DNA from 3 places in the Streptomyces sp. NPDC058877 genome. Region 3 is predicted to be linked to each of the others. Evidence: predicted binding sites of a transcription regulator. Region 3 holds the regulator's gene; each other region holds the start of a gene.
The links. Region 3 encodes HrcA, which represses chaperone genes, less so after heat shock. Its sites were predicted from a motif close to TTNGCACTCNGNNNNNCNGAGTGCNAA; they were not measured.

Region 1: the regulator HrcA is predicted to act here: its motif matches at 5,076-5,102, upstream of groL (chaperonin GroEL).
Region 2: the regulator HrcA is predicted to act here: its motif matches at 2,098-2,124, upstream of groES (co-chaperone GroES).

Annotation. Positions count from the first base shown of each region.
Region 1 covers NZ_JBHYMF010000039.1:17,586-27,419, reverse strand. The annotation lists gene ACFW2Y_RS12335 (trehalose-6-phosphate synthase) at 1-793, opposite strand, end outside; gene ACFW2Y_RS12330 (hypothetical protein) at 876-1,286, opposite strand; gene ACFW2Y_RS12325 (glucosyl-3-phosphoglycerate synthase) at 1,402-2,370, opposite strand; SAM riboswitch class I at 2,520-2,714, shown strand; gene thrC (threonine synthase) at 2,708-4,015, shown strand; gene ACFW2Y_RS12315 (MoaD/ThiS family protein) at 4,030-4,308, shown strand; gene ACFW2Y_RS12310 (cold-shock protein) at 4,717-4,920, shown strand; gene groL (chaperonin GroEL) at 5,269-6,897, shown strand; gene ACFW2Y_RS12300 (SRPBCC domain-containing protein) at 7,024-7,494, shown strand; gene ACFW2Y_RS12295 (CPBP family intramembrane glutamic endopeptidase) at 7,514-8,251, opposite strand; gene ACFW2Y_RS12290 (hypothetical protein) at 8,553-9,347, opposite strand; gene ACFW2Y_RS12285 (hypothetical protein) at 9,604-9,834, opposite strand, start outside.
Region 2 covers NZ_JBHYMF010000132.1:61-9,894, forward strand. The annotation lists gene groL (chaperonin GroEL) at 1-1,571, opposite strand, end outside; gene groES (co-chaperone GroES) at 1,690-1,998, opposite strand; gene ACFW2Y_RS25535 (hypothetical protein) at 2,145-2,399, opposite strand; gene ACFW2Y_RS25540 (polysaccharide deacetylase family protein) at 2,396-3,310, opposite strand; gene ACFW2Y_RS25545 (SAM-dependent methyltransferase) at 3,440-4,627, shown strand; gene ACFW2Y_RS25550 (polysaccharide deacetylase family protein) at 4,667-5,533, opposite strand; gene ACFW2Y_RS25555 (hypothetical protein) at 5,590-5,844, opposite strand; gene tsaD (tRNA (adenosine(37)-N6)-threonylcarbamoyltransferase complex transferase subunit TsaD) at 5,841-6,935, opposite strand; gene rimI (ribosomal protein S18-alanine N-acetyltransferase) at 6,935-7,399, opposite strand; gene tsaB (tRNA (adenosine(37)-N6)-threonylcarbamoyltransferase complex dimerization subunit type 1 TsaB) at 7,432-8,088, opposite strand; gene ACFW2Y_RS25575 (hypothetical protein) at 8,185-8,748, shown strand; gene ACFW2Y_RS25580 (hypothetical protein) at 9,005-9,163, opposite strand; gene tsaE (tRNA (adenosine(37)-N6)-threonylcarbamoyltransferase complex ATPase subunit type 1 TsaE) at 9,279-9,779, opposite strand; gene ACFW2Y_RS25590 (alpha/beta fold hydrolase) at 9,790-9,834, opposite strand, start outside.
Region 3 covers NZ_JBHYMF010000018.1:40,830-50,663, reverse strand. The annotation lists gene ACFW2Y_RS06905 (ribonuclease Z) at 1-442, opposite strand, end outside; gene ACFW2Y_RS06900 (histidine triad nucleotide-binding protein) at 446-805, opposite strand; gene ACFW2Y_RS06895 (16S rRNA (uracil(1498)-N(3))-methyltransferase) at 1,039-1,782, opposite strand; gene ACFW2Y_RS06890 (nitronate monooxygenase) at 1,779-2,861, opposite strand; gene dnaJ (molecular chaperone DnaJ) at 2,993-4,132, opposite strand; gene hrcA (heat-inducible transcriptional repressor HrcA) at 4,133-5,152, opposite strand; gene ACFW2Y_RS06875 (MBL fold metallo-hydrolase) at 5,301-6,029, shown strand; gene ACFW2Y_RS06870 (DUF3097 domain-containing protein) at 6,165-6,968, shown strand; gene hemW (radical SAM family heme chaperone HemW) at 7,004-8,236, opposite strand; gene ACFW2Y_RS06860 (AMP-dependent synthetase/ligase) at 8,284-9,834, opposite strand, start outside.

The DNA of each region.
Region 1 (9,834 bases), on a different contig from region 3:
GGTACGCCAGCCTCCGGAGCTCCTCGCCGTCCACGCCCAGGGGGTACGTCCCGATCCGGGTGGCCCGCTCCGGGCCCGTCCGGCGCCGGTGCGTCACCCGGCGGCGCCCGTCGCCGCCCGGGGAACCGGGGGACGCCGTCCCGGACGCGCCGTCGAAGTCCGCGCAGCCAAGGAACGCCGACGCCCATCCCCGGGTGTGGAAGCCCAGTTCGTCCGCGCCCAGCATCCCCCACAGCAGTTCTTCCCGGACCTCGTCCGGCAGCATCCGCAGGTACGGGGGCGACGCCCACGGGGTGTGGGTGAAGTGGCCGATCTTCAGGTCGGGGCGGAGCTCCCGCAGCAGGCCCGGGACCAGGGCCAGGTGGTAGTCCTGCACCAGCACCGCCGCGCCTTCCGCGGCCTCGGCCGCCAGTGCCTCGGCGAAGGCCCGGTTGTAGGTGCGGTAGGAATCCCAGCGGCGCCGGAACTCCGCGTCGAAGACCGGCTCGCGCGGAATGTCGTACAGGTGGTGGTGGAGGAACCACAGCACCGAGTTCGCGATGCCGTCGTAGGCGTCGGCGTACACCTCCGGATCGATGTCCAGCATGCGCACGCCGGGCTCGCCCGTCCCGCGCCGCACGGCCTCGCGGTCGCCCTCGCCGAGCGCCGCGCACACCCACAGGGCGTCCTGCGAGGAGACGGAGCTCAGCCCCGAGACGAGGCCGCCGCCGCCCCTGCGGGCGTCGAGCGAGCCGTCCTCGCCGAGCACGTACGAGACCGGGCCCCGGTTGGATGCCACGAGCACAGTAGCCATGTGGCGAACCTAGCCCGTCCCGGAAACGCTCAAACGTACGTATACGAGACGGGTGGATCCGGCCACGCGGGGTCGCCGCAGCTCAGGGCCGGTCAGGGGCGCGCCGGCCGCGCACCGCGGCCCTCGCCACCAGGCCCGCCGCCGCCAGCGCCGCGGCGAGCGCCCCGAGCAGCCACAGCCGCTCTCCGCCGCCGGTGCCGGCCGTGGCGCCGCCCCGCCCCACCGGCGCCGACCGCTCCGCCCCCGGTGCCGCCTCCGCCGGGCCCCGGCCGGAGGGGGGCGCCGCGCAGCGTGCCGGTGGTGTCGCAGGAGGCGTCGGGCACCCCGTGACCGTGCCGTCCGCCGGGGCCGAGCGGCCGGACGGCGCCCCCTGGTGCCGCGGGCCCGAGGGCTCGACCGCGCCGGCGGCGACCGGTCCCGCCGCCAGCAGCAGCGAGCCCGCGGCGCACACGGCCGCGAGGGCTCTGCCCGGGTGGTGGTGTGAGAAGCGCATGGACCGGCAATCTAGGCAAAGCGGTCCTCGCGGGGGTCGCGCCACGCGAGCCGGCCGCACTTTCGGGCCGCGGGGCGGGGCCGTCCGGGCGCCCGCGCCACCACCCCCTCGGGACTCAGGCCACGCGGCGGTGCGCGTACTCCGCTATCTCGGCGATCGGCGGCCGTTCCTCCGTGTCCACCGCGTACGTCCGCGGCTCGAAGCCCTCCGCGCCCCGCTCGAACTGGGTCAGCCTCGGGCGCACCAGGTGTCCCCGGGAGAGCCGCACCTGAGCCGTCCGGTAGATCGCCGCCGCCATCCTGCCCAGCGCCTGCCCGTCCTGGTGCCGGTGCTTGCGCACCCCCACGTCCACCTGTGCCAGTGCGTCCAGGCCCACCGTGTGCAGGGCGTCCACGAGCAGCCCCAGTTCCACCCCGTACCCCACCGGGAACGGCAGTTGTTCGAGCAACGAGCGCCGCGCCGCGTACTCGCCGCCCAAGGGCTGGACGAAACCGGCGAGTTGGGGCCAGTGCAGATTGAGCAGCGGGCGCGCCACCAGTTCCGTCACCCGACCGCCCTGACCGGGGACCCCGCCGGGGGCGGGCCCGTCGGCTCCGGCGCCGAAGGGGCGGTCGTACATCGCCTTGACGAAGTCCACGTCCGGGTCGGTGAGCAGCGGGCCGACGATCCCCGTCACGAAGTCCGCCGAGAAGTCGCGCAGGTCCGCGTCGACGAAGCAGACCACGTCCCCGCTCGTCGCCATGAGGGACCGCCACAGGACCTCGCCCTTGCCGGGCACGGCCGGTATGCGGGGGAGGACCTCGTCCCGCGCGACCACCCGCGCACCGGCCGCCGCCGCCACTTCCGCGGTGCGGTCGGTGGAGCCCGAGTCGACCACCACCAGTTCGTCGACCAGGGGCACCGCCGCCGTCATCAGTTCGCGACGGATCACGGAAACGATGTCCCCGACCGTCGCCTCCTCGTTCAGCGCCGGCAGGACGACGCTGACCTTCGTGTTCCGCTTGGCGGCGAGGATCCGCTCCAGCGGTCGGTCCGCCATGGACCACGACCGCCGCTCCAGCCAGCGTTCCACCTCTTCCAGCACGTGATCTCCATCTCGCGGTTCGGACGGCCGGTCCAAGCGTCCGGGCCTTCGGTTACAGTCTTGAACAACGCGGATGCCCGATGCACGTCGGGGTCCCACCCGCGTCGGAGCGCAGGAACGAAAGTCCACCGCGCTTCACAATCGAATACCGCTCATCCAGAGGGGCAGAGGGAAACGGCCCGTTGAAGCCCCGGCAACCCTCCAGTCGGTCACTCGTCACCCGTCTTCGGACCACCATCCAGGTGAAGTCCGACGGGCGCCGCATCACATGCGCGAGGTCCCCGGCTAGGGAAGGTGCCAAATCCGTCTCATGGCGAAAAACTCGTCAATGGGAAAGATGAGGAGAAAGGGCCTCGCCTCCATGGCTGTACAGACCGTCGCACCCACCACCGTCGACCTCGGTCCCGCGTCCGGGCTCTCCTGTCGCGAATGCGGTGAAGTCTTCCCGCTCGGCCCGATCTTCGCCTGCGAGCTCTGTTTCGGGCCGCTCGAAGTCGCGTACGACTTCCCCACCGGTGACCCCGAGGCGCTGCGCAAGCAGATCGAGGCGGGCCCCGCCAACGTCTGGCGCTACGCCCCGCTGCTGCCCGTCCCCGCGGACGTCGCCGAGAAGCCGAACCTGAACCCCGGCTGGACCAAGCTGGTCCAGGCCGACAACCTGGCCCGCGAGATCGGCGTCGCCCCCGGCAAGCTCTTCGTCAAGGACGACTCCGGCAACCCGACCCACTCCTTCAAGGACCGGGTCGTCGCCCAGGCCATCGAGGCCGCCCGCGCCTTCGGCTTCACCACGCTCTCCTGCTCCTCCACCGGCAACCTGGCCGGCGCCGTGGGCGCCGCCGCCGCCCGCGCCGGCTTCCGCTCCTGCGTGTTCATCCCGCACGACCTGGAGCAGGGCAAGGTCGTCATGGCCGGTGTCTACGGTGGTGACCTCGTCGCCATCGAGGGCAACTACGACGACGTCAACCGCTTCTGCTCGGAGCTCATCGGTGACCCGCTCGGCGAGGGCTGGGGCTTCGTGAACGTCAACCTCCGCCCCTACTACGGGGAGGGCTCCAAGACACTGGCGTACGAGATCTGCGAGCAGCTCGGCTGGGTCATCCCCGACCAGCTCGTCATCCCGATCGCCTCCGGCTCCCAGCTCACCAAGATCGACAAGGGTCTGCAGGAGCTCATCAAGCTGGGCCTCGTCGAGGACAAGCCCTACAAGATCTTCGGCGCCCAGGCGGAGGGGTGCTCCCCGGTGTCGGCGGCCTTCAAGGCCGGCCACGACGTGGTGCGGCCCCAGAAGCCGAACACGATCGCCAAGTCGCTCGCCATCGGCAACCCGGCTGACGGCCCCTACGTCCTCGACATCGCCCGCCGGACCGGCGGCGCCGTGGAGGACGTGAACGACGAGCAGGTCGTCGAGGCCATCAAGGTCCTCGCCCGCACCGAGGGCATCTTCGCGGAGACCGCGGGCGGGGTGACCGTCGGCGTCGCCAAGAAGCTCGTCGAGGCCGGTCTGATCGACCCCGACCTCACCACCGTCGTCCTCAACACCGGCGACGGACTCAAGACCCTGGACGCGGTGGCCGACACCTCTCAGGCGACCGCCACCATCCGCCCGAGCCTGGACGCGTTCCGCGACGCCGGCCTGGCGCACTGAAAGGTTACGAAGACATGGCCGTGAACGTCCGCATCCCCACCATCCTCCGCACCTACACGGGCGGGCAGTCCGAGGTCCAGGCGGAGGGCGCGACCCTCGCCGAGGTCATCGCGGACCTGGACAAGAACCACACGGGCATCGCCGCCCGCGTCCTGGACGACCAGGGCAAGCTGCGCCGCTTCGTCAACGTCTACGTGAACGACGACGACGTGCGCTTCGAGCAGGGCCTGGAGACGGCCACGCCGGCCGGTGCGGGCGTCTCGATCATCCCGGCGGTCGCCGGCGGCTGCTGAGCCGTCCCTTCGTCCTTCCGGGGTCCCGTCTTTCTAGAATTGCCCCTTCCGCGCCAATAAGCGGAAGGGGCAATTCTGCATGGTTGAGCGCGGTAGAGTTGGGGAAGTCCCCCCGGCCGCGCATGCCGGACGCATATGAGAATGCGTCCCCGCGCGACAAGAAGTAGCCAAACTCCATGTGCGTTGTGTACCTTCTGTGCGCTTTGCCGGGCCCGACTTGCCCCATAAAAAAGGGGATCCTCCCCAATTCCCCTTTCCGGGGCGCCCAGAATTCTCGGTCGAATGACCTGTTGCAGAGGGCAGTTGGACAGATACATTCAGCCGCGGTCGACGCGTTCCGGCGCAGGGTCTGACCCGGGGTTCGTGAAGTGCGGCCCCGCGCAAGGGCCAGTAATAGGGGAGTTAGGCATGGCTCAGGGCACCGTCAAGTGGTTCAACGCGGAGAAGGGCTACGGCTTCATCGCGGTCGACGGTGGTGCGGATGTTTTCGTCCACTACAGCGCGATCCAGATGGATGGCTACCGCAGCCTCGAAGAGGGACAGCGAGTCGAGTTCGAGATCTCGCAGGGCCAGAAGGGTCCGCAGGCGGACATGGTCAAGCTCGCCGTCTGAGCGCGGCGCGATCGGCCACCGACGCAACGCCGTCGAGGGGGCCGCACCCCGGAAGGGGTGCGGCCCCCTCACGCGTTCCGCCCCGGCCGTCGGGGTGGCCGCCCGGACCTTCCCGCCGCCCGGCCCGCCGCGTACCTGGGTGTTCTCCGGAACGGCTTGCACTCTCCTAGGGCGAGTGCTAATCATTGGCGTTAGCACTCGGAAGGTGAGAGTGCTACGAGGACCGAGCAGACGAGGCCGCCGGCCGGGTGGGGCAAGGAACCACGCGGAGTTGCGGAGGCCGTCCGTCGCGGGCGTCGGCGCGGTCCTGGAGCGTTATCCACCCCATGTCCGGGAGGACCACTTCACATGGCCAAGATCATCGCGTTCGACGAGGAGGCCCGGCGCGGTCTCGAGCGCGGCATGAACCAGCTCGCTGACGCCGTCAAGGTCACCCTCGGCCCCAAGGGCCGCAACGTCGTCCTCGAGAAGAAGTGGGGCGCCCCCACGATCACCAACGATGGTGTCTCCATCGCCAAGGAGATCGAGCTCGAGGACCCGTACGAGAAGATCGGCGCCGAGCTGGTCAAGGAAGTCGCCAAGAAGACGGACGACGTCGCCGGCGACGGTACGACCACCGCCACCGTCCTCGCCCAGGCGCTCGTCCGCGAGGGCCTCCGCAACGTCGCCGCCGGCGCCAACCCGATGGCCCTGAAGCGCGGCATCGAGAAGGCCGTCGAGGCCGTCTCCGGCGCCCTCCTCGAGCAGGCCAAGGACGTCGAGACCAAGGAGCAGATCGCTTCCACGGCCTCCATCTCCGCCGCCGACACCCAGATCGGCGAGCTCATCGCCGAGGCGATGGACAAGGTCGGCAAGGAAGGCGTCATCACCGTCGAGGAGTCCCAGACCTTCGGTCTGGAGCTGGAGCTCACCGAGGGCATGCGCTTCGACAAGGGCTACATCTCGGCGTACTTCGCCACCGACATGGAGCGCATGGAGGCGTCGCTCGACGACCCGTACCTCCTGATCGTCAACTCCAAGATCTCCTCCGTGAAGGACCTCCTCCCGCTCCTGGAGAAGGTCATGCAGTCGGGCAAGCCGCTGCTGATCATCGCCGAGGACGTCGAGGGCGAGGCCCTGTCGACGCTGGTCGTCAACAAGATCCGCGGCACCTTCAAGTCCGTCGCCGTCAAGGCCCCGGGCTTCGGCGACCGCCGCAAGGCCATGCTGAACGACATCGCCATCCTCACGGGCGGCACGGTCATCTCCGAGGAGGTCGGCCTCAAGCTCGAGAACGCGGGCCTCGACCTGCTCGGCCGCGCCCGCAAGGTCGTCATCACCAAGGACGAGACCACCATCGTCGACGGTGCCGGTGACAGCGAGCAGGTCGCGGGTCGCGTGAACCAGATCCGCGCCGAGATCGAGAACTCCGACTCGGACTACGACCGCGAGAAGCTCCAGGAGCGCCTCGCGAAGCTGGCCGGCGGCGTGGCCGTCATCAAGGCCGGCGCCGCGACCGAGGTCGAGCTCAAGGAGCGCAAGCACCGCATCGAGGACGCCGTTCGCAACGCGAAGGCGGCCGTCGAGGAGGGCATCGTCGCCGGCGGTGGCGTGGCCCTGCTCCAGGCGTCGAACGTCTTCGAGAAGCTCGAGGCCGACCTGACGGGCGACGAGGCCACCGGTGCCAACATCGTCAAGCTGGCCCTTGAGGCCCCGCTGAAGCAGATCGCGGTCAACGCCGGCCTCGAGGGCGGCGTCGTGGCGGAGAAGGTCCGCAACCTGCCCGTCGGCCACGGCCTGAACGCCGCGACCAACGAGTACGTCGACCTCATCGCCGAGGGCATCATCGACCCGGCGAAGGTGACGCGCTCCGCGCTGCAGAACGCCGCGTCGATCGCCGCGCTGTTCCTCACCACCGAGGCCGTCATCGCCGACAAGCCGGAGAAGGCCGCTGCGGCCGCCCCGGGCGGCATGCCGGGCGGTGACATGGACTTCTGATCCCTTCGGGATCGGTGGTTCATCGCTGAACGCGAACGAGGGCGGCACCCCCACCAGGGGGTGCCGCCCTCGGGCGTTCGGCGGATCCTGGAAGGAGCGGCTCTCCTCCGGGAAGGGGTCGGAACCATGGTCACCCTGTTCACCACGCCGGCCGACCGCGAGCTGGTCGTCACCCGCACCTTCGACGCCCCACCGAGCAGCGTCTGGAGCGCCTGGACGCGCCCCGAGCACGTGCGGCAGTGGTACGGATCCGCCACCCTGACCACCTCGGTCGTCGACATCGACCTGCGCATCGGCGGTGCCTGGCGCTGGGGACAGACCGCCCCCGACGGTCAGGAGATCGTCTTCTCCGGCACCTACGAGGACGTCGTCCCGGTGGAACGGCTCGACTACACGGAGGTCTTCGAGCAGATGCCGGGCGACGACCCGGTCCGCATCACCCTCACCTTCGACGCGACCCCCGACGGCGGCACCGCCCTGACCAGCACCTCCTTCTGGCCCTCGAACGAGATCAGGGACCAGGCCCTGGCAGCGGGCATGGAGGCGGGGGTCCGGGAACAGTACGACCGGCTCGCCGCGTACGTGCGGACCCTGTGAAGGGCCGGTACCGGCCGGTTCAGGGGGTCGGGGTCGAGGTCGGGACGGGCGGTGGAGTCCGCTCCCGGGCGCGGGCCCGGACGAGGACCACGCCGTAGGCGGTGAGGGCGAAGAGACGGAGGGCTTCCCACCAGACCGGGAGCGGCTCCGGGCTGTTGGAGTTGACCCAGTTGCTCACCGCGTGCAGAAGGGCCAGCGGCCAGATCGAGACGGTGTGCAGGCGCAGGGCGGCCAACACGAAGCCGAAGACGGAGGCGTGCAGCACCTGGAAGGCGATGTGGTCCGGACCGCGCCCGAAGACGAGCCCGGACAGCACGTGCCCGAGGCCGAAGAGCAGGGCGACCCAGAGGGCCGTGCGCCACGGGGACAGCGCCCGCAGCAGTTCCTGCATCACGCCGCGGGCGTACAGCTCCTCGCTGATCCCGACCGAGACCATCAGCAGCGCGCTTGCGGCCAGGGCGCTCGCCGTGCCCGTGACCCCGCGGGTCAGTTCCAGGCCGACCACCAGGTACGCGGGGAGCAGGAGCAAGGGGCGGCGGGGCCACGGGGTCGAGAGCCAGGGCGCCCGCCACCACCGGAACCACGTCACCACGGCCAACGGGACGATGCAGGCCGCCAGGTTGGCCACGACCGGACCGGCGACGGCACCGAGCGGAAGGCCGAACGCGGCGGCGAACAGGACCAGGTGCCAGCCGGCGTTGACCCCGACGGCCGACAGGAGGGGGAACCGTACGGGTCTTTCCCTTGGCAGGGGCACGATCGGTCAGTCTGCCAGGGGGGCGAGGGCACCGCCAGGTCTCCCCGGGAGGCGGCTCCGCCATCGGGCGCGAGTCACTCGTGACCGGCGGGCGACCGCGTGCGGGGCGCACCGGGACGTGTCGGCCTTCACCGGGAGGTCCTCCACGGTGGGCTCGATCGGGGCGGGGAGATCGCGGTGTGACGATGTGGTCGCCGCGAGGGGATCGTGGGCCAACCCGTACGGCCGGACGGACCGGGGCCCGCCCCTCCACCGTGGTTTCGGCGGAGGGACGGGCCCCGTGGCGTCCGGACGGGTCGGATCACTCGGGACGGATGAGTTCCCTGACGAAGCGCATGTCGTGCGCGCCGTCCAGGTCGATCTCGCCGTATCCGGCGGACGGCCAGGCGACCCGGTCGCCGATCCACGGCACGGTCACGGACCGGTACGTCGCGTCCCCGCACAGCGCGGCCTCGCCGACCGGGCCCGGAAGGTCCCGGAAACGGTGCCGGATCGGCCCGTACTGCAGGGGCAGCGTTCCGATCGGCTCGGCGTCGTCCCCGCCGTCGAGCGGGAAGAACACCAGCCAGGGGGCTTCCGAGGTGTAGCTGTGGAGCAGCAGGTACCGCACCGTCCGCCCCGGTTCCTGGCGCGCGACCCTGGCCATGCGTCGGGTGCGCCTTGCGGCGGCCAGGAAGATCCCCGTCCACACCAGGGTGACCACCGGCAGGAAGACGATCCAGAAGGGGGCGTTGTCCGGATACCTGAGCACGGTGTCCACGGCGAACGCGCTCATGGCGAGCACGCCGAGGTAGGGCAGCGTGTGCAGCGACCGGTGGAGTCCTCGCACCCGCCACCACGCGACCCGTCGGACGTCCGCCTCCGGGCGCAGGGTCGGTTCCTCCAGTCCGCGGTAGGCGGCCTGGCTGACCGCGGCCTCGGCCATCTCCCGGTAGGAGACCGGTGCGGCCCCGTTCGTCCTGCCGCCCCGGTGGGGGTGCGCGGTGTCCGTGCCGTGGTCCTGCGCCCCCTGTTCGTCCCCGGGCCCCGGGGACGAACAGGGCCCGGGGCGCTCCCGAGGGGCATCGGCCGTGGGCTCCGGCGGATGTGGGGTCATGGGCCGAGGAGGCCGGCCGTCGTTCCGCAAATCATTGCGCCGATGGTACAGGCGTCGCGATCCGGGAGGTTCTGAATTCCTTCGACGTCGGTTTGCGGGGTGCCCGGGACCTGTTTGTGGCGGTGCGCTTCGTGATGTGTTCGATCGCCTTGTCCGTGGAGTCGATGAAATTGCCGATCGGGGATCCGCCGAAAGGCGTCGCATGGATCTCTCCTCCGCCGTGCGTGAGGATCTTCAGCGTTCCGCCGCCCCCTCCTCAGGTTCGGGCGATGTCCGTGTGGGGCGCGGTGTGCGTCATCAGCGGGTCGATGACCACGAGTTTTTCTTCGCGCAGCGTGATCCGTGAGCCGTTCACGCGCTGGACGAGGGCGGCGATTCCCAGGGAGACGGCTGCGCCCGTCAGGGGGCCGCTTTCGAATCCGCCGGCGAAGTCCGCCGCGATCAGGCCGGCTGCCGCCGTCACGAAGAGGGTGGTGAGGGGCCAGGG
Region 2 (9,834 bases), on a different contig from region 3:
TTCTCCACCACGAGGGTCTCGGTGGTGAGGAGCAGGGAGGCGATCGAGGCGGCGTTCTCCAGGGCGGAGCGCGTCACCTTCACCGGGTCGATGACGCCGGCCTTGATCAGGTCGCCGTACTCGCCGGTGGCGGCGTTGAAGCCGTTGCCCTTGTCGAGCTCCGCCACCTTGGAGGTGATGACGTAGCCCTCCAGGCCGGCGTTCTCGGCGATCCAGCGCAGCGGCTCGACCGCGGCGCGGCGGACGACCGCGACACCGGTGGCCTCGTCGCCGGTCTTGTCGAGGTTGCCCTCCAGGACCTTGACGGCGTGGACGAGCGCGGAGCCACCACCGGAGACGATGCCCTCCTCGACCGCGGCGCGGGTCGCGGAGATGGCGTCCTCCAGACGGTGCTTCTTCTCCTTCAGCTCCACCTCGGTGGCGGCGCCGACCTTGATCACGCACACGCCGCCGGCGAGCTTCGCGAGGCGCTCCTGGAGCTTCTCGCGGTCCCAGTCGGAGTCCGTGGACTCGATCTCGGCCTTGATCTGGTTGACGCGGCCCGCGACGTCCTCGGAGTTGCCACCGCCGTCGACGATGGTGGTGTCGTCCTTGGTGACGGTCACGCGGCGGGCGGTGCCGAGCACGTCGAGACCGGCCTGGTCGAGCTTGAGGCCGACCTCCTCGGCGATGACGGTGGCGCCGGTGAGCGTCGCCATGTCGCCGAGCATCGCCTTGCGGCGGTCACCGAAGCCGGGGGCCTTGACGGCCACGGCGTTGAAGGTGCCACGGATCTTGTTGACGACGAGGGTGGAGAGGGCCTCGCCCTCGACGTCCTCGGCGATGATCAGCAGCGGCTTGCTGGCGCCGGCCTGGATGACCTTCTCCAGGATGGGCAGCAGGTCCTGGATGGAGGAGATCTTGCCCTGGTGGATCAGGATGTAGGGGTCGTCGAGGACGGCCTCCATGCGCTCCTGGTCGGTCACCATGTAGGGGGACAGGTAGCCCTTGTCGAAGGCCATGCCCTCGGTGAAGTCGAGCTCCAGGCCGAAGGTGTTGGACTCCTCGACGGTGATGACGCCGTCCTTGCCGACCTTGTCCATCGCCTCGGCGATGAGCTCGCCGACCTGCTGGTCCTGCGCGGAGAGCGCGGCGACGGCGGCGATGTCGGACTTGTCCTCGATCGGGCGCGCGGTGGCGAGGAGGTCCTCGGAGACGGCCTTGACGGCGGCGTCGATGCCCTTCTTCAGGGCGGCCGGGGAAGCGCCGGCGGCGACGTTGCGCAGGCCCTCGCGGACCAGGGCCTGGGCGAGCACGGTGGCGGTGGTGGTGCCGTCACCCGCGATGTCGTTGGTCTTGGTCGCCACCTCCTTCACCAGCTGCGCACCGAGGTTCTCGTACGGGTCCTCGATCTCGACCTCGCGGGCGATCGTGACACCGTCATTGGTGATGGTGGGGGCGCCGAACTTCTTGTCGATGACGACGTTGCGGCCCTTGGGGCCGATCGTCACCTTGACCGTGTCGGCAAGCTTGTTGACGCCGCGCTCAAGGGCGCGACGGGCGTCCTCGTCGAACTTCAGGATCTTCGCCATGGGAGCGGTTCAGCCCTCTCGGATTCAGGTGGAACGAACTGCGCCCCGGGGCGCCCGGGAAGGGGCCTCGGGGCGCAGCTCAAAGCATCTGCTTCAGGTACTTCGGTACTTCGGAGAATTACTTCTCGACGATCGCGAGGACGTCGCGAGCCGAGAGGACGAGGTACTCCTCGCCGTTGTACTTCACCTCGGTGCCGCCGTACTTGCTGTACAGCACGATGTCGCCGGTCTTGACGTCGAGCGGCAGACGCTCGCCGTTCTCGAAGCGGCCCGGGCCCACGGCCAGGACGACGCCCTCCTGGGGCTTCTCCTTCGCCGTGTCCGGAATGACCAGGCCAGAGGCCGTGGTCTGCTCGGCGTCGAGCGGCTGGACCACGATGCGGTCCTCGAGCGGCTTGATGGCAACCTTGGAGCTGGTGGTCGTCACGATCCGACCTCCCCCTTCGGAGATCTCACGGGGTTAACTGTCTGAGGTGGCGACCAGGTGGATCCGTCGTCGCGGGTGCCGGACCTGCCCGTCGCTGTGTTGGCACTCTCCAGTGGGGAGTGCCAGAGCTGAGACTATGACCGCGATTAGCACTCGGTCAAGCGGAGTGCCAATTCACCGCCCTGTGGCGTGATCGGGGTCCGCTCCCACAGCCCCCCGCACTCCTTCGTGTCCACCGCCGCCCGCACCTCCCGGGCGGACGTGGGACGGGGTTTGACCCGCTCCGCCGCCTTCCGGCCGAGCCGCTCGATCGGGTCCACCGAGGAGGCGCAGGCCGGGAGGGCGAAGAGCGCCCCGGTCACGGCGAACGCGGCGACCCAGCGCCGTCCCCGCGTCCTCACACGTAGTCCTCAAGCTTCGCGACGGCGTAGCCCTTGGCCGTGATCACGTTCATCACCCGACGGATCATGTCCGGCATGCTGCCCTTCCAGTCCTCCTTGCCGCGGAAATGGGTGAGGACGATGTCTCCGGGGTGCAGGTCCCGGTCCCACTCGCGCCATTCCATGTGGTCGGGGAAGGCTTCGGCGGCCCACAGCGGGACCGCCTTGACGCCACAGGACTGCGCGGCGCGGAGGGTGTCCTCGTTGTAGTTGCCGTACGGCGGCCGGAAGAGCGGGGGGCGCGTGCCGAAGCGCTTCTGGATGACGTCCTGCATGCCGCAGATCTCGCGCTTCTGCTCGCTGTACGAGAGGCCGGGCAGATAGCGGTGGTTGAGGGTGTGGTTGTGCAGCGAGACCCCGACCTCCTGCGACTTCTGCATCTTCGCGAAGTAGGGGTAGTCGTCCTTGACCAGGTAGTTGCTCAGGAAGGCGCTGTAGGGGATGTGCAGTTCGCTCATCATCCGCAGCAACTGGGGGTCCTTCTCCGCGCCGTCGTCGATGGTCAGGAAGACCACCTTCTGCTTGGTCGGCACGGTGGTGAAGACGGGCGGCAGTCCCTTGCCGTCCGTCTCGAAGCCCTTGCGGGTGGTGATCTTCGGTTTGGTCGCGGGCGGGGCGGGGGCGTCGAGCGGGGTCGCCGCGAGGCCCCACTTCTTGGCGGCGAGCGCGCGGGCGGCCCGCTGGGCGCGGACCTTCTCGACATAGGCGGTGAGGGCGCCCGCCGACCCCTGGGCCTGCTGACCGGCAGCGGGGGCGGGAGCGTCGCGCTCGGGTTCGGCGCCCCCGGAGCAGGCCGTGGCGGCCACGGCGAGGGCGGAGACGGCGAGCGCCGCCCCGAGCGTCCGGCGGGGGCGGTGCGCACCATATGTCATCGCGTGGTCCTTTTGTCGTACGAGCTGCATGGCGCCGCATCCTGTCAGCGCACGAGCCCCTTGGGGCCGCGACACCGCCGTACCGTGCCCACCGTCCCCCGCCCGGCCCACAGCGGCCCAGGGGCCACAATGGGACGGGTGACCGACCTCGCCGCCTTCTCCGCCCTGCTCGCCCCCGAGGGGCAGACGCTCCTCGCCGCCCTGCGCGACTACGACCCCGCCCAGGAGCTGGCGGTCGCCTCCCGGTTGCGCCGCGACCATCCCGCCGAGCTGGTGAGCGCGGCGCTCGGACAGGCGCGGCTGCGACAGCGGGCGGTGGCGAAGTTCGGGGCCGAGGACGCGCACCGGATGTACTTCACGCCCCACGGGGTCGAGCAGTCGACCCGCGCCTCGGTCGGCGCGTACCGGGCCCGCCGGATGCGGGCGCTGGGCGTCGACGGCGTCGCGGACCTGTGCTCCGGCATCGGCGGCGACGCGATCGCCCTCGCCCGGGCCGGCGTCTCCGTCCTCGCCGTCGACCGCGACCCGCTGACCGCCGCGGTGGTCCGGGCCAACGCCGAGGCGCTGGGGCTCGACGGGCTGATCGAGGTCCGGTGCGCGGACGTGACCGAGATCGACACGAGCCCGTACGACGCGGTCTTCGTCGACCCGGCGCGACGCGGCGGCCGGGGGCGGATCTTCGACCCCGAGGCGTACTCCCCGCCGCTGTCCTGGGCGATCGGGGCCGCCCGCCGGGCCCCGCGGGCCGCCCTCAAGATCGCCCCGGGGATTCCGCACGAGGCGGTGCCCGAGGAGGCCGAGGCCGAGTGGATCTCGGACGGCGGGGACGTGAAGGAGGCCGTGCTCTGGTTCGGCACGGATCCCGGCGCCCGCCGCGCCACCCTGTTGCCGTCCGGCACCGGACTCACGGGCCGGGGGCTCCCCGATCCGGAGGTCCGGCCGGTCGGCCGCTACCTCTACGAACCGGACGGTGCCGTCATCCGGGCGCACCTGGTCGCCGAGGTGGCCGAGGAGTTGGGCGGGGGCCTGATCGACGAGACGATCGCCTACGTCACGGCGGACGTGCTCACCCCCACCCCGTACGCCGCCGCCTACGAGATCACCGACGTGCTGCCCTTCAACCTCAAGAAGCTGAAGGCCCTGTTGCGGGAGCGCGAGGTCGGCACGCTCACAGTGAAGAAGCGCGGCTCGGCGGTCGAGCCCGAGGAGATCCGACGCCGGGTGAAGCCCAAGGGCCCCGGTGCGGCGACCGTGTTGCTCACCCGGGTCGCGGGCGCCCCGACGATGCTGATCGGCCGGCCGGCGGACAAGCCCTAGCCTCCCGCCGCGACGCCCCGCGGCCCGCCCGGGGCGCGTCTAGACGTAGTCCTCCAGCCGGGCGACCGCGAAGCCCTGTTCCTGGATGCGGCGCAGCAGCGTCGCCGTCATCTCGGTCATCGTGCGGCCCTTCAGCTCGGAAGGCCCCCGGAAGTGGGCGAGGATGATGTCGCCGGGGTGCAGCTTCCGGTCGGCCCGCTGGTACTGCATGTCCTTGATCTGCATGGACTCGCGCCAGAGCACGATCGCGTCGACCCCGCACTCCCCCGCCGCTGCGCGGGTGGCCTCGTTCCAATTGCCGTAGGGCGGTCGGAAGAGGCGCGGGGCCGTGCCGTACCGCTCCTTCAGCCCGGCCTGTTGGCCGCATATCTCCCGGCGCTGGGCCTGCGCGGAGAGGGTGCGCAGGTCGGGGTGGGTGAGGGTGTGGTTGGCGAGGCCGTGGCCCTGGGCGATCAGCGGCTCGAAGTACGCGTAGTCGGCACGGATCGCCGCGTCGGTGAGGAACATCGTGACGGGGACCTCGAGTTCCTCCATCATCCGGACGAAGGCGGGGTCCTTCTCGGCCCCGTCGTCGATCGTGATGAAGACGATCTTCTCGCGGGTGGGGATCTCGCTGATGACCGGCACCGGCCCGCCGGGCTCGCGGACCACCGGCTTGACGGAGGGCGGGGCGGGTGGGGCCGGCAGGGGCTCCAGGCCCCACTTCCGGTACGCGGCGACGGCGACGGCCCCGCTCCCGGGCCGCCCCGCCTCCCCGTCTGCCGCGGCCTTCCCGGTGGCCGTGACGGACGGGGAGGCGGGCGCGGGGGTCCGGGGACCCGCGGCGGAGGCCCCTTCCGTCGCACAGCCGGCCGACGAGAGGGCGACGGCGGTCAGGATCGTCCACAGCGCGAGCGTCTTCTTCACGCGCTGTGGGATGCGCGATCAACCCGAAAGGTTGCCCGATCCTCGAACCTCCGCGCCTATTCGACCGATTCGAAGCGCCACCGGTGCACCGGACGGGTGATCAGCTCCGCGTCCGGTTCGGGCAGCTCGGGCAGTTCGGCGTCGAAGGCCTCCGCGTCCCACCAGGTCAGGACCAGGACCCGGTCCTGGGGGGCGCGGAAGACCTCCCGGCGGACCGGCTCACGGGCGAGCACCTGCGCCCGCGCCCACTCCAGGAGCTCGGCGCCCCGGTCCCGGGAGGCCCGGGCCTCCCACATGAGCGTGAGCCTCACGAGTACAGGTTCTCCTTGCTGACCTCGTGCACGTGGTCGTGGGAGTGGCCGGGGACGTGCGGGTCGGTCACCGGCAGCGAGGAGTCCGCCGACAGCTCCAGGTCGGAGGCCGACCGGTTGCGGGCGACCATTTCGGCACCGAGGGCGGCGACCATCGCGCCGTTGTCCGTGCACAGGCCCGGGCGGGGCACCCGCAGCCGGATGCCGGCCCGCTCGCAGCGCTCCTCGGCGAGGGCCCGGAGCCGCGAGTTGGCGGCGACGCCGCCACCGATCATCAGGTGGTCGACGCCCTCGTCCTCGCAGGCCCGGACGGCCTTGCGGGTGAGCACGTCGACGACCGCCTCCTGGAAGGACGCGGCGACGTCCCGCACCGGGACCTCCTCGCCGGCCGCCCGCTTGGCCTCGATCCAGCGGGCCACGGCCGTCTTGAGGCCGGAGAAGGAGAAGTCGTACGCGGGGTCCTTGGCACCGCTCAGACCGCGCGGGAAGGCGATCGCCGCCGGGTCGCCCTCCTTGGCGAGCCGGTCGATGACCGGTCCGCCGGGAAAGCCGAGGTCGAGGACGCGGGCGATCTTGTCGAAGGCCTCACCGGCCGCGTCGTCGATGGTGGCGCCCATCGGCCGCACGTCGGAGGTGATGTCGCTGGAGAGCAGCAGCGAGGAGTGCCCGCCGGAGACGAGCAGGGCCATCGTGGGCTCGGGCAGCTTGCCGTGTTCCAGCTGGTCGACGCAGATGTGCGAGGCGAGGTGGTTGACGCCGTACAGCGGCTTGCCGAGGGCGTAGGCGTACGCCTTGGCGGCCGAGACGCCGACGAGGAGCGCACCCGCGAGGCCGGGGCCCGCGGTGACGGCGATGCCGTCGAGGTCCTTCGCGGAGATCCCGGCCGTCTTCAGCGCGCGCTCGATCGTCGGGACCATGGCCTCCAGGTGGGCCCGGGAGGCGATCTCGGGCACGACGCCGCCGAAGCGGGCGTGGGTGTCGACGCTGGAGGCGACGGCGTCGGCGAGGAGGGTGGTCCCGTGGACGATGCCGACGCCGGTCTCGTCGCAGGAGGTCTCGATTCCGAGTACCAGCGGTTCGTCAGCAGCCATCAGATCTCAGTCCCAGTTCCTTGAACGGTCAGTCGCATCACGAGCGCGTCCACGTTTCCGGGCTGGTAGTAGCCGCGCCGGAAACCGATGGGCTCGAAGCCGAAGCGCTCGTAGAGCTTCTGGGCCCGGGTGTTGTCCACGCGCACTTCGAGGAGCACCTCGTCGCACTCGAAGGCGGTGGCGTGCTGGAGCAGTTCGGCGAGGAGCCGGGCGCCGAGGCCGGTGCCCCACTGGTCGCGGGCGACGGCGATCGTCTGCACGTCACCGAGCCCGCCGGCCGCGGCGAGCCCGGCGTACCCGACGATCCGACCGTCGGACGGGTCCTCCGCCACGACGTAGTGGCGGGTGGCCCGCGGGCCCCTGGCGTGGGCGAGCTCCGACCAGAACATCCCCGCCGACCAGGCGTCCTCGGGGAACAGGTCGGCTTCGAGGGCGAGCACCGGCTCGATGTCCCACCAGCGCATCTCGCGCAGCACCGCCCCGGTCACGGAGGCGCTCACGTGGGAGTGACCACCTTGTAGTTCTTCGGCACCTGGGCGTCGGGACGGCGCAGGTACATCGGCAGCGGGTCGAGGAAGCCGTCGCCGCCGGCGGCGAGCCGCTCCGCGGCGAGCCCGGCGAGCGCGGCGGCCGACTGGTGCTCGGGGTCGCGGGCGTCCGGGAAGGCCTCGGGGTACAGCCGGGCTCCGGCACCGACGACGGGAAGCCCGGCGAGCGTGTCGGCGATGTCCGCGGGCCGGTCGACGGACGCGTCGGTCACCCGGGTGCGGGAGTCCTGGTACCGCGCCCAGTAGACCTCCTTGCGGCGGGCGTCCGTCGCGACGGCGAAGGGACCCTCGATCCCGGAGGCGTACGCGAGGCCGTCGAGGGTGCACAGGCCGTGCACCGGTACGCCGAGCGCCGACGAGAAGGTCGCGGCCGTGACGAGGCCGACCCGGAGGCCGGTGTAGGGACCGGGGCCGACACCGACGACGACGCCGGTGACGGCGTCGAGCGTGAGCCCCGCCTCGGTGAGGACCCGGTCGACGGCGGGCAGCAGCAGCTCCCCGTGGCGACGGGCGTCGACCTGGCTCGACGAGGCGACGACGGCCTCGCCGTCGTGGAGGGCGACGGTGACGGCGGGAGTGGCGGTATCCATGGCGAGCAACAGCACGCGAACAGCCTACGGCTCCCGGGCATGCTGCCCCGACCCTCGGGCGGGCGGCTGCTACCGTCACCCTTCGACACGTACGTACGAGAGGTGGGCACGGTGGCAAGGAGCAGCTCGGGATTCGTGGCCGGGCTCACCGCGGCGGCCGTCGTCGTGGTCGGCGTCCTGGCCTACCAGGCTTCGGCGAACGCACCCGCCGACCTGTCGGTGAAGCCCCGGACCCCGGGCGCGGCCGTTCCCTCGACCTCGCCGAGCGGCGTCCCCCAACCGGTCAAGGACCCCCTCGCCGTCCCCGCGGATTCGGGCAGCGGCGAGCGGGTGGTGTACGCGCTCGCCGACCGCCGGGTGTGGCTGGTGGACGGGAAGGGCAAGGCGACCCGCACGTTCACGGTGTGGCCGAGCACGGTCGACCCGGTGCCGGGGGCGTACCGGGTGACCTCGCGCTCGGGCTCGGTGCGCGGTTCGGACGGGGTGCAGATCGAGCACGTGGTGCGGTTCACGACGGTCGAGGACGTGACGGTCGGCTTCAGCGCGGCGGTGGACGGCTCGACGCCGTCCCCGGACCCGGCCCGGAAGACCGGCGGCATCCGCATGAAGCGGGCCGACGGCGACGCGATGTGGATGTTCGCGGTGATCGGCGCGAAGGTCGTCGTCGTCGGCTGAGGCCTCCCGGAAGGGGACCCCGGCCCCGGCGGCCCGGTTCCAGAAGTACGCCTTCCGGGGGACGGCCCCACGGGGACGTCCTCCCCCGCGCGGCCCCTCCGGGCCGCGGCGCCGCGGGAGGACGGGGAAACCGCGGGAGGCCCCGGGAAGGCGCGGGAAGCGCCGGGAGACCCGCCGCGGTGGCGGACCGTGAAGGACCGCCCGGCCGTCGCCCCCGTCGTCAGACCAGGGCTCAGGCCGCTCGTCGGACCAGGGCTCAGGCCGCCTCGTCCCGTACCGGCTCCTCGCCCTCCTGCGCCCGCTCCGCCTGCTCGGGCGGCGGGGTCGAGAGGGCCCGGGCGGCCGCGCAGGAGGCCAACAGCTCACTCATCGAGACGTGGTCCCCGCCGGGTTCCGCGCGTTCTGGCGTCGCCATGCATACCTCCCGTAGGTTAGGTACACCTAACCAGCTCGTGCCTCCATGTGACCACGGCTCGTGGGACCCACGCAACACCTTCCCGACACGTTGTCGGAACCTACGGACCGCCGTCCTAGAGCGCGGCCAGGTCCTCGTCCGCCCAGCGGGCGCCGATCCCGCGCAGCACGACCGTTCGCCGGTCGTCGTCGGTGTCGCCGGTCACCCGGTGGATCAGGAGGTGCAACCGGTCGTCCGTCAGCTCCTCGACCTTTCCGTCGCCCCACTCGACGACGACCACGGACTCGGGCAGCGAGACGTCCAGGTCGAGGTCCTCCATCTCGTCGAGTCCGCCGCCGAGGCGGTACGCGTCGACGTGCACCAGGGCCGGACCGCCGACCAGGGACGGGTGGACGCGGGCGATGACGAAGGTCGGGGAGGTGACGGCGCCCCGCACGCCGAGCCCCTCGCCGAGGCCGCGGGTCAGAGTGGTCTTCCCGGCACCGAGCTCACCGGTGAGCATGACGAGGTCGCCGGGGCGGAGGATCTTCGCGAGCCGGCGGCCGAGCTCCTGCATCTGCTGCGGGGAGTCGACGGAGAGGGTGGCACCGGAGACGGGTGGGTGGGCTGCTTCCATACCCGCAAACTTAGTCCCTGTGCAGGGTCTCCCCGGCCGGCACGGCACCGGCCCG
Region 3 (9,834 bases):
AGCCGTAGGACTCGACGGGGTGGGAGAGCCGCCGGGCCTCCAGGGTGAAGTCCTCGGTGGTGGCGAGCGGCCCGTCGGCGGTGACGGGTGACTCGACCAGGCGCACGGTCTCCCGGTAGGCGGTGGCGTACCGCAGCCGTTCGAAGAAGTGGCGTCCGCTCGCGGGGTAGTGGGCGGTGACCGGGTGCGGGACCTGGTCGAGGTTGATCCGCTGGATCACCCCGGCCAGGCCGAGCGAATGGTCGCCGTGGAAGTGCGTGACGCAGATCCGGTCCAGGTCGTGGGCGGCGACCCCGGCCCGCAACATCTGCCGCTGGGTCCCCTCGCCCGGATCGAAGAGGACGCCCCGGCCGTCCCAGCGCAACAGGTAGCCGTTGTGGTTGCGGTGTCGGGTCGGGACCTGGCTGGCGGTTCCGAGGACGACCAGTTCGCGTACGGACACGGGCTATCCGGGCGGCCAGTTGAGCCCACGACCGCCCAGGACGTGCGCATGGGCGTGGAAGACGGTCTGTCCGGCACCGGCCCCGGTGTTGAAGACGACCCGGAAGCCGCTGCCGTCGACCTTCTCCTGCTCGGCGACCCGCCCCGCCTCCTGCAGCACGTCCGCGGCGACGGTCGGCGCGGCAGCGGCCAGCGAGGCGGCGTCGGGGTAGTGGGCGCGCGGGATCACGAGGACGTGCGTGGGCGCCTGCGGGTTGATGTCGCGGAACGCGACGGTGGTCTCCGTCTCGCGCACGATCGTCGCCGGCACCTCCCCTTGCGCGATCTTGCAGAACAGGCAGTCGCTCTGCGGCTCTCCGGCCATGGCCCGGGCCTCCTCGCCTCTGTCGATCAGTACAACACCGGTACGACGGGCATGCTATCCGCCGCCCCCACGGGACGGGTCCCGCTGAGGTTCCCGGCCGGTTCTCCGGTGCGCGCGGGTCCGGGGCCGGGCGGCTCCCCCGGTGTGCGGTGCCGGGGCCCCGCGGAGGCGCGTCCGAGGCCGCGGGCGGACCGCCCGCGGGCCGTGCTTCCCGCCCTCCCCGGACGGACCGCCTAGCTCCAGCGGCCGGTGCGTCCCAGAACCAGGGCGGTCGCCGCCGTACCGGCCGTCGAGGTGCGCAGCACGCTGCGGCCCAAGCGGTACGGCTTCGCCCCGGCGGCCTCGAAGGCGGCGAGCTCCTCCGGCGAGACCCCACCCTCGGGACCGACGACGAGCACGATCGACCCCTTCACCGGAAGTTCCGCGGTGGCGAGCGTCCCGCTGGGGTGCTCACGGTCCTCGTGCAGGACGGCCGCGAAGTCGGCGCCCGCGAGGAAGGCGGTGACCTGCTTGGTCGTCATGAGGTCGACGACCTCGGGGAAGCGGGTGCGGCGCGACTGCTTGCCGGCCTCCCGTGCGGTGGACCGCCACTTGGCGAGCGCCTTGAGACCCCGGTCGCCCTTCCACTGGGTGATGCAGCGGGACGCGGCCCAGGGGACGATCGCGTCCACCCCGGTCTCCGTCATGGTCTCGACGGCGAGTTCACCGCGGTCGCCCTTGGGGAGCGCCTGGACGACGGTGATCCGGGGCTCCTCCTCGGAGTCCTCGTGGACCTCGTCGATGCGGACGGTGAGCCGGTCCTTGCCCTCGGCGGCCAGCACCACGCCCTCGGCCCAACGGCCCCGGCCGTCGGCGAGGACCAGCCCCTCCCCGGCGCGTAGCCGCTTCACGGAAACGGCGTGCCGCCCCTCGGGCCCGTCCAGGAGGAAGCTCCCGGCACCGGGGACGGCGTCGACGACGAAGACGGGTGCGGTCATGGGGTGCTCCTGTGGGGCGGTCCGGAGAGGGCGGTGTCGAGTTCGGCGGCCAGCACCCCGACCAGTTCCCCGGCGGGGAGCTCGCGGGCGAGGCGGTACCCCTGGCCCGCCCACAGGGCCATGCCCTGGGCGTCGCCGGCATGGGCCGCGGCCTTGCGGAGCGGGGCCGTGAGGTGGTGGACCTCGGGGTAGGCGGCGGGGGCGTACGGTCCGTGCTCGCGCATGAAGCGGTTGACGAGACCGCGTGCCGAGCGTCCGGAGAAGGCCCGGGTGAGGGCGGTCCGGGTGAACAGCGGGTCGGTCAGTGCCTGTTTGTGCAACGGGTGGGCGCCCGACTCCGGACAGCGGAGGAAGGCGGTGCCGAGCTGCGCGGCGGCGGCCCCGGCGGTGAGGACGGCGGCGATCTGCGCACCGCACATGATCCCGCCGGCGGCGACGACGGGGAGCGCGACGGCCCGGCGGACCTCGGTGACGAGGGTGAGGAGCCCGGTGCCGGGTGCGTCGTCCTCGGCCGGTTCGTCGCGGTGCGTGCCCTGGTGTCCACCGGCCTCGACGCCCTGGACGCAGACGGCTCCGGCCCCGGCGCGTTCCGCGGCGAGGGCCTCCTCGACGGAGGTGACGGTGACGAGGGTGTACGTGCCGACCCGGTCGAAGGCCCGGAAGGTCTCGGGCGCGGGACAGCCGAAGGTGAAGGAGACGACGGGGACCGGGTCCTCCAGGAGGATCGCGAGCTTGGCGTCGTAGGCGTCGTCGCGGGAGTCGTCGGCCTCGCCGAGCGGGGTGCCGTACCAGGTGGCCTCGCCGGCGAGCTGGTGGCGGTAGACCTCGACGGCGGCGGGGTCGGCGTGCGGCCCCTCCTGGGGCAGGAAGAGGTTGACGCCGAAGGGGCGTGCGGTGAGCCCACGCACCTGCTTGATCTCCTGGTAGAGCCCCCCGGCCGTCTTGTACCCGCCGGCCAGGAAGCCGAGCGCCCCGGCCTCGCAGACGGCCCCGACGAGATCGGGACCAGCGGCGCCACCCGCCATGGGGGCCTGCACGATCGGGAAACGAGAGAGACCGTTCAGTGCGGTGGTGGACATGGGGGCATGGTGCCATGCCCCTGCTTCCGGGCCGAATCCGTCCGTCAGGTCACGGAAGGGCCTGCTCCGGACACGGGTGGGGGGACGGGTCCGCGCCTTCCGGCGCCCCGTCCCCCCGCCCGCACGAGCGCCTACCGCCCGTTGAACGCGTCCTTGAGCCGCGAGAACAACCCCTGCTGTCCCGGCTGGAACTGGCCGGTGGGCCGCTCCTCGCCGCGCAGCTTGGCCAGCTCGCGCAGGAGTCGCTCCTGCTCCGCGTCGAGCTTGTTCGGGGTGGTCACCTCGACGTGCACGATCAGGTCGCCCCGACCGTTGCCCCGCAGGTGCGTGATGCCCCGGCCGTGCAGCGGAATCGACTGGCCCGACTGCGTTCCCGGGCGGATGTCGATCTCCTCGACGCCGTCGAGGGTCTGCAGCGGCACCTTCGTGCCGAGCGCACCCGCCGTCATCGGGATGGTGACCGTGCAGTGCAGGTCGTCGCCGCGCCGCTGGAAGACCTCGTGCGGGGTCTCGTGGATCTCGACGTACAGGTCGCCGGCGGGACCGCCGCCGGGACCGACCTCGCCCTCGCCCGCGAGCTGGATGCGGGTGCCGTTGTCGACACCGGCCGGGATCTTGACCGTGAGGGTGCGGCGGGACCGGACCCTTCCGTCCCCCGCGCACTCGGGGCACGGCGTCGGGACGACGGTGCCGAAGCCCTGACACTGCGGGCAGGGCCGGGAGGTCATGACCTGACCGAGGAAGGACCGGGTGACCTGGGACACCTCACCGCGACCGCGGCACATGTCGCAGGTCTGCGGGGAGGTGCCGGGCGCGGCGCCCTCCCCCGAACAGGTGGTGCAGACGACCGCCGTGTCGACCTGGATGTCCTTGGTGGTGCCGAAGGCGGCCTCGTTGAGGTCGATCTCCAGACGGATCATGGCGTCCTGCCCGCGGCGGGTGCGCGAACGCGGACCGCGCTGCGAGGCCGTGCCGAAGAAGGCGTCCATGATGTCGGAGAAGTTGCCGAAGCCACCCGCCCCGAAGCCACCGCCCGCGCCGCCCCCGCCGGAGGCCGAGAGCGGGTCGCCGCCGAGGTCGTAGACCTGCTTCTTCTGCGGGTCCGAGAGGACCTCGTAGGCGGCGTTGATCTCCTTGAAGCGCTCCTGCGTCTTCGGATCGGGATTGACGTCCGGGTGCAGCTCGCGCGCGAGCCTCCGGAACGCCTTCTTGATCTCGTCCTGGGACGCGTCGCGGCGTACGCCGAGTACGGCGTAGTAGTCCGTGGCCACTTACGACTCCGCCAGGATCTGTCCGACGTAACGTGCCACTGCGCGTACCGCTCCCATCGTTCCGGGGTAGTCCATGCGGGTCGGTCCGACCACGCCGAGTTTGGCGACTGCCTCGCCGCCCGAACCGTAGCCGACCGAGACGACGGACGTGGAGCTCAGCCCCTCGTGGGCGTTCTCGTGCCCGATGCGTACGGTCATGCCGGATTCCTTGGCCTCGCCGAGCAGCTTGAGGAGCACGACCTGCTCCTCCAGTGCCTCCAGGACGGGCCTGATCATCAGGGGGAAGTCGTGTCCGAAGCGGGTGAGATTGGCGGTGCCGCCGATCATCAGCCGCTCCTCGTGCTCCTCGACGAGCGTTTCGAGGAGGGTCGCGAGCACGGTGGAGACCGTGGCGCGGTCCTCGGCCTCCTCGAAGGACTCGGGAAGGTCCTGCACCAGCTGCGGCACGTCGGCGAACCGACGGCCGACGACCCGGCTGTTGAGCCGGGCCCGCAGATCGGCGAGCGAGGTCTCGCCGAAGGGCACCGGGCAGTCGATGACGCGCTGCTCCACCCGACCGGTGTCCGTGATGAGGACGAGCATCAGGCGGGCCGGGGCCAGCGAGAGCAGCTCCACGTGCCGGACGGTCGAACGGGTCAGCGAGGGGTACTGGACGACGGCGACCTGCCGGGTCAGCTGCGCGAGCAGACGGACCGTACGGCCGACGACGTCGTCGAGGTCGACGGCACCGTCCAGGAAGTTGTGGATCGCCCGCCGCTCGGGCGTCGACAGCGGCTTGACGCCGGCGAGCCGGTCGACGAAGAGCCGGTAGCCCTTGTCGGTCGGGATGCGGCCGGCACTGGTGTGGGGTTGGGCGATGAAGCCCTCCTCCTCCAGGACGGCCATGTCGTTGCGCACGGTGGCGGGTGACACCCCGAGCTTGTGGCGCTCCGTGAGCGCCTTGGAGCCCACCGGCTCCTCCGTCCCGACGTAGTCCTGGACGATGGCGCGCAGGACCTCGAGCCTGCGTTCGCTGAGCATCGTGCGCACCTCCGCCTGTCGTCGTCGTTCCGGTTGCTCCGCTTTTGGCACTCCCCCTGTCCGAGTGCCAGCGATTCCCCGGCCAGTGTACGGCGGCGGGCATCGCTCCTGGCAAGGAGGCGGCGCCCGCACCGGCTAGCGTCGCCCCATGGACGTGGATTGGGAAGCGTACGGATGGGAGCGGCTCGCGGACGGGGTGGGCCGGCGACGACTGCCCGGCTGGGACGCCACGGTGGGCCTGGTGCTGGGCTCACGAGGGGTGCTGCTGTACGACACGGGCTCCTCGCTCGCGGAGGGCGCGGAGCTGCGGACGCAGATCAAGGGGCTCACCGGCGGCCGGAGAGTGACGCACATCGCACTGGGACACCCCCATTTCGACCACGTCTTCGGCACGGCCGCGTTCGCGGGCGCGGAGGTGTTCGGCGCGGTGGGCAGCGACCAGCTGCTGAGCCGGGCCCGGGACCGGGAAGCCCTGCGCACGGACGCGGTGCGACACGGCCTGGACCCGGTGGCGGCTGCGGAGGCGGCGGACGTCCTGGTGGCCCCGCGGCACGTGGTCTCGGGCGAGTGGACGCTCGACCTGGGGGACCGGCAGGTCCTCCTGGCGAACGTGGGCCCCGGGCACACGGGGCACGACCTGGCGCTCTGCGCACCGGGCTCGCGCGAGGTCGTCTTCTGCGGCGACCTGGTGGAGGAGTCGGGCGAGCCCCAGGCGGGCCCGGACGCCGTCCCGTCCCGTTGGCCGGACGCCCTGGACCGCCTCCTCTCCCTGGGCGGCGAACAGGCGGCGTACGTACCGGGCCACGGGGCGGTGGTGGACGCCGCGTTCGTGCGGGGCCAGCGCGATGAACTGGCACGCCGCTTCGGCGTGGCCTAACGTCACCCGAAGTGCGCGGCCCGCGCGTGGACCTGACGCCCTTTCGGCCGTCCCCGGAGGGCGGCAGCCGCCCCGGCCGCCCCCGTGCCCCGTGCCCCGTGCCCCGTGCCCCGTGCCCCGGACAGAATCGAGCCCATGCGCAGCTACGACCCGGACCTGACGCCCCCCTGGAAGAGGACGAAGCCCGTCCCGGAGGTCCCGGCGGACCGCGACCTCGTCGTCGAAGAGGTCACGACGGGCTTCTGCGGGGCGGTGATCCGCTGCGAGGCGGGCACGGTGACCCTGGAGGACCGCTTCGGCAAGCACCGGGTGTTCCCGCTGGAACCGCGCGGCTTCCTGTGGGAGGGCGAGGTCGTGACCCTGGTGCGCCCTTCCGCGGCCGGCCCGGCACGGCCCGCTCGCACGGCCTCCGGCTCGATCGCGGTCCCGGGGGCGCGGGCACGGGTGGCCCGGGCGGGCCGGATCTACGTGGAGGGCCGTCACGACGCGGAGCTGGTCGAGCGGGTCTGGGGCGATGACCTGCGGATCGAAGGCGTGGTCGTGGAGTACCTGGAGGGCGTCGACGACCTGCCGTCGATCGTCGCGGAGTTCGGTCCGGCGCCGGACGCCCGTCTGGGCGTGCTGGTGGACCACCTGGTCCCGGGCTCCAAGGAGTCCCGGATCGCGGCCCGGGTGAGTTCTCCGGACGTCCTGGTCGTCGGCCACCCGTACGTCGACGTCTGGGAGGCCGTGAAGCCGTCCTCCCTGGGCATCCCCGCCTGGCCGACGGTCCCCCGCGGCCAGGACTGGAAGACGGGCGTCTGCCGGGCCCTCGGGTGGCCGGCCCACACGGGTGCGGCCTGGCAGCACATCCTGTCGAGGGTCGCCTCGTACCGGGACCTGGAGCCGGAGCTGCTGGGTGCGGTGGAACGCCTGATCGACCACGTGACGGTGCCCTGACCCCGGCGCGGGGCCGCCGTCGGCCGGGCGCCCCCTCAGTCCACCAGGTCGCGCACCACCGCGTCGGCGAGCAGCCGCCCGCGCAGGGTCAGGACCGCGCGCCCCGCCCCGTACGGCCCCGGCTCCAGGAGCCCCTCGGCCAGCGAGCGCTCGGCCGCGATGCGGCCCTGCGGTCGCAGGAGGTCCAAGGGGCACCCGTCACGGAGCCTCAGCTCCAGCAGCACCCGCTCCACCCGCCGGTCCTCGTCCGAGAGGACCTCGCGCCCGGCGCCCGGCGACCTCCCGCCGGCCAGCGCCGCAGCGTACGCACCGGGATGCTTCACGTTCCACCACCGCACGCCGCCCACGTGCGAGTGGGCACCGGGGCCCGCGCCCCACCAGTCGGCGCCCCGCCAGTACAGCTCGTTGTGGAGGCAGCGCCCGGACTCGGAAGCGGCCCAGTTGGACACCTCGTACCACTTGAGTCCGGCCCCGGCCAGGACCGAGTCCGCGATCAGGTACCGGTCGGCGTGCACGTCGTCGTCGGTCATGGGCACCTCGCCGCGCCGGATGCGCCGCGCCAGCTGGGTGCCCTCCTCGACGATCAGGGCATAGGCGCTCACGTGGTCCGGCCCGGCCCCGATCGCCGCCTCCAGCGAGGCCCGCCAGTCGTCGTCGGACTCCCCCGGGGTGCCGTAGATCAGGTCCAGGTTGACGTGCTCGAAGCCCGCGGCCCGCGCCTCGGCGACGCACGCCTCGGGGCGCCCGGGGGTGTGGGTGCGGTCGAGGACCTGCAGGACGTGCTGGCGGGCGCTCTGCATCCCGAAGGAGATCCGGTTGAAGCCGCCGGCGCGCAGCTCCGCGAGGTAGGCCGGGTCGACGGACTCCGGATTGGCCTCCGTCGTCACCTCGGCGTCGTCCGCGAGCCCGAACTCGTCGCGGACGGCCGCCAGCATGCGGACCAGGTCCCCGGCGGCGAGCAGGGTCGGCGTGCCGCCGCCGACGAAGACGGTCCGGACCGGCCTCGGATCGTCTCCCAGGACCTTCCGGGCGAGCCGGATCTCCTCGACGACCTGCTCGGCGTAGTTGTCGCGGGAGGCGAGCACACCGCCCGTACCGCGCAGTTCGCTCGCCGTGTACGTGTTGAAGTCGCAGTAGCCGCAGCGCGTCGCGCAGTACGGCACGTGCAGGTAGAACCCGAGCGGCCGGTCCGCGGCACCCGCGAGGGCCTGTGGGGGCAGCGCCCCGTCTTCGGGAACGGGCTCACCATCGGGCAGTACGGAAGGCATGGGACCCATTGTCCCGTACTGCCCGGGGTGCCGGTCCCGCTCGCCGGTCAGGCCTCGCGCGAGCCCTCGTACATCTCCTCGATGAGGTCCTTGTACGCCCGCTCGACGACCGGCCGCTTCAGCTTGAGGGACGGCGTGAGCTCACCGTGCTCGATGTCGAGGTCGCGCGGCAGCAGACGGAACTTCTTGATCGTCTGCCAGCGCTGGAGCCCCTCGTTGAGACGGTCGACGTATCCCTGGACCAGCTTCTGGGTCCGCGCGTCGGCGACGACCTCGGCGTACGACGCGCCGCCGAGCCCGTGCTCGGCGGCCCAGCCGAGGATGGCCGGCTCGTCGAGGGCGATCAGGGCGGTGCAGAAGTTCCGGTCGGCACCGTGGACGAGGATGTTCGAGACGAACGGGCAGACGGCCTTGAAGTGGCCCTCGACCTCCGCCGGGGCGATGTACTTTCCGCCGGACGTCTTGATCAGGTCCTTCTTGCGGTCGGTGATCCGGAGGTAGCCGTCCGCGGACAGCTCGCCGATGTCACCGGTGTGGAACCAGCCGTCGGACTCCAGTACCTCGGCCGTCTTCTCCGGCAGGCCGTGGTAGCCCTCCATGATGCCGGGGCCGCGCAGCAGGATCTCGCCGTCGTCGGCGATCCGGACCTCGGTGCCGGGGAGCGGCTTGCCGACGGTGCCGGTGCGGTAGGCCTCGCCGGGATTGACGAAGGAGGCCGCGGAGGACTCGGTGAGGCCGTAGCCCTCCAGGATGTGGATGCCGGCGCCGGCGAAGAAGTACCCGATCTCGGGGGCGAGGGCGGCGGAACCGGAGATGCAGGCGCGCAGGTTGCCGCCGAAGGCCTCGCGGATCTTGCCGTAGACGAGCGCGTCGGCGACCTTGTGCTTGGCCGAGAGGCCGAAGGGCGCGGAGGCCGTGCCGGTGCGGCGGAAGTTGTCCTGGGTGGTCTTGGCGTACTCGCGGGCGACGCCGGCCGCCCACTGGAAGATCTTGTACTTGGCGCCGCCGCCGGCACGGGCCTTGCTGGCGACCCCGTTGTAGACCTTCTCGAAGATGCGGGGCACGGCGGCCATGTAGGTCGGCCGGACCACCGGAAGGTTCTCGATGATCTTGTCGACGCGGCCGTCGACGGCGGTGACGTGCCCGACCTCGATGTGGCCCGAGGTGAGGACCTTGCCGAAGACGTGGGCGAGCGGCAGCCACAGGTACTGCACGTCCTCCTGGGTGACGAGACCGGTGGCGGCGATGGCCTTGGCCATGTACGACCAGTTGTCGTGCGGGAGGCGCACGCCCTTGGGGCGGCCGGTGGTGCCCGAGGTGTAGATCAGGGTGGCCAGCTGCGTGGGGGTGATCGCGGCGACGCGCTCCTTGATCGCGTCGGGGTGCTCCTCCAGGTAGGCCCTGCCGCGCGCCTCCAGGTCCGCGAGGGTCACGACCCATTCGTCCCCGGTGTCGACGCCGGCCGGGTCGATGACCACGACGTGGTGGAGGTCGGGCAGGTCGGCGCGGCACTCGACGGCCTTGGCCACCTGGGCCGCGTCCTCGGCGATGAGGACCTTCGACTCGGAGTCGGAGAGGATGAACGCCGACTCCTCCGC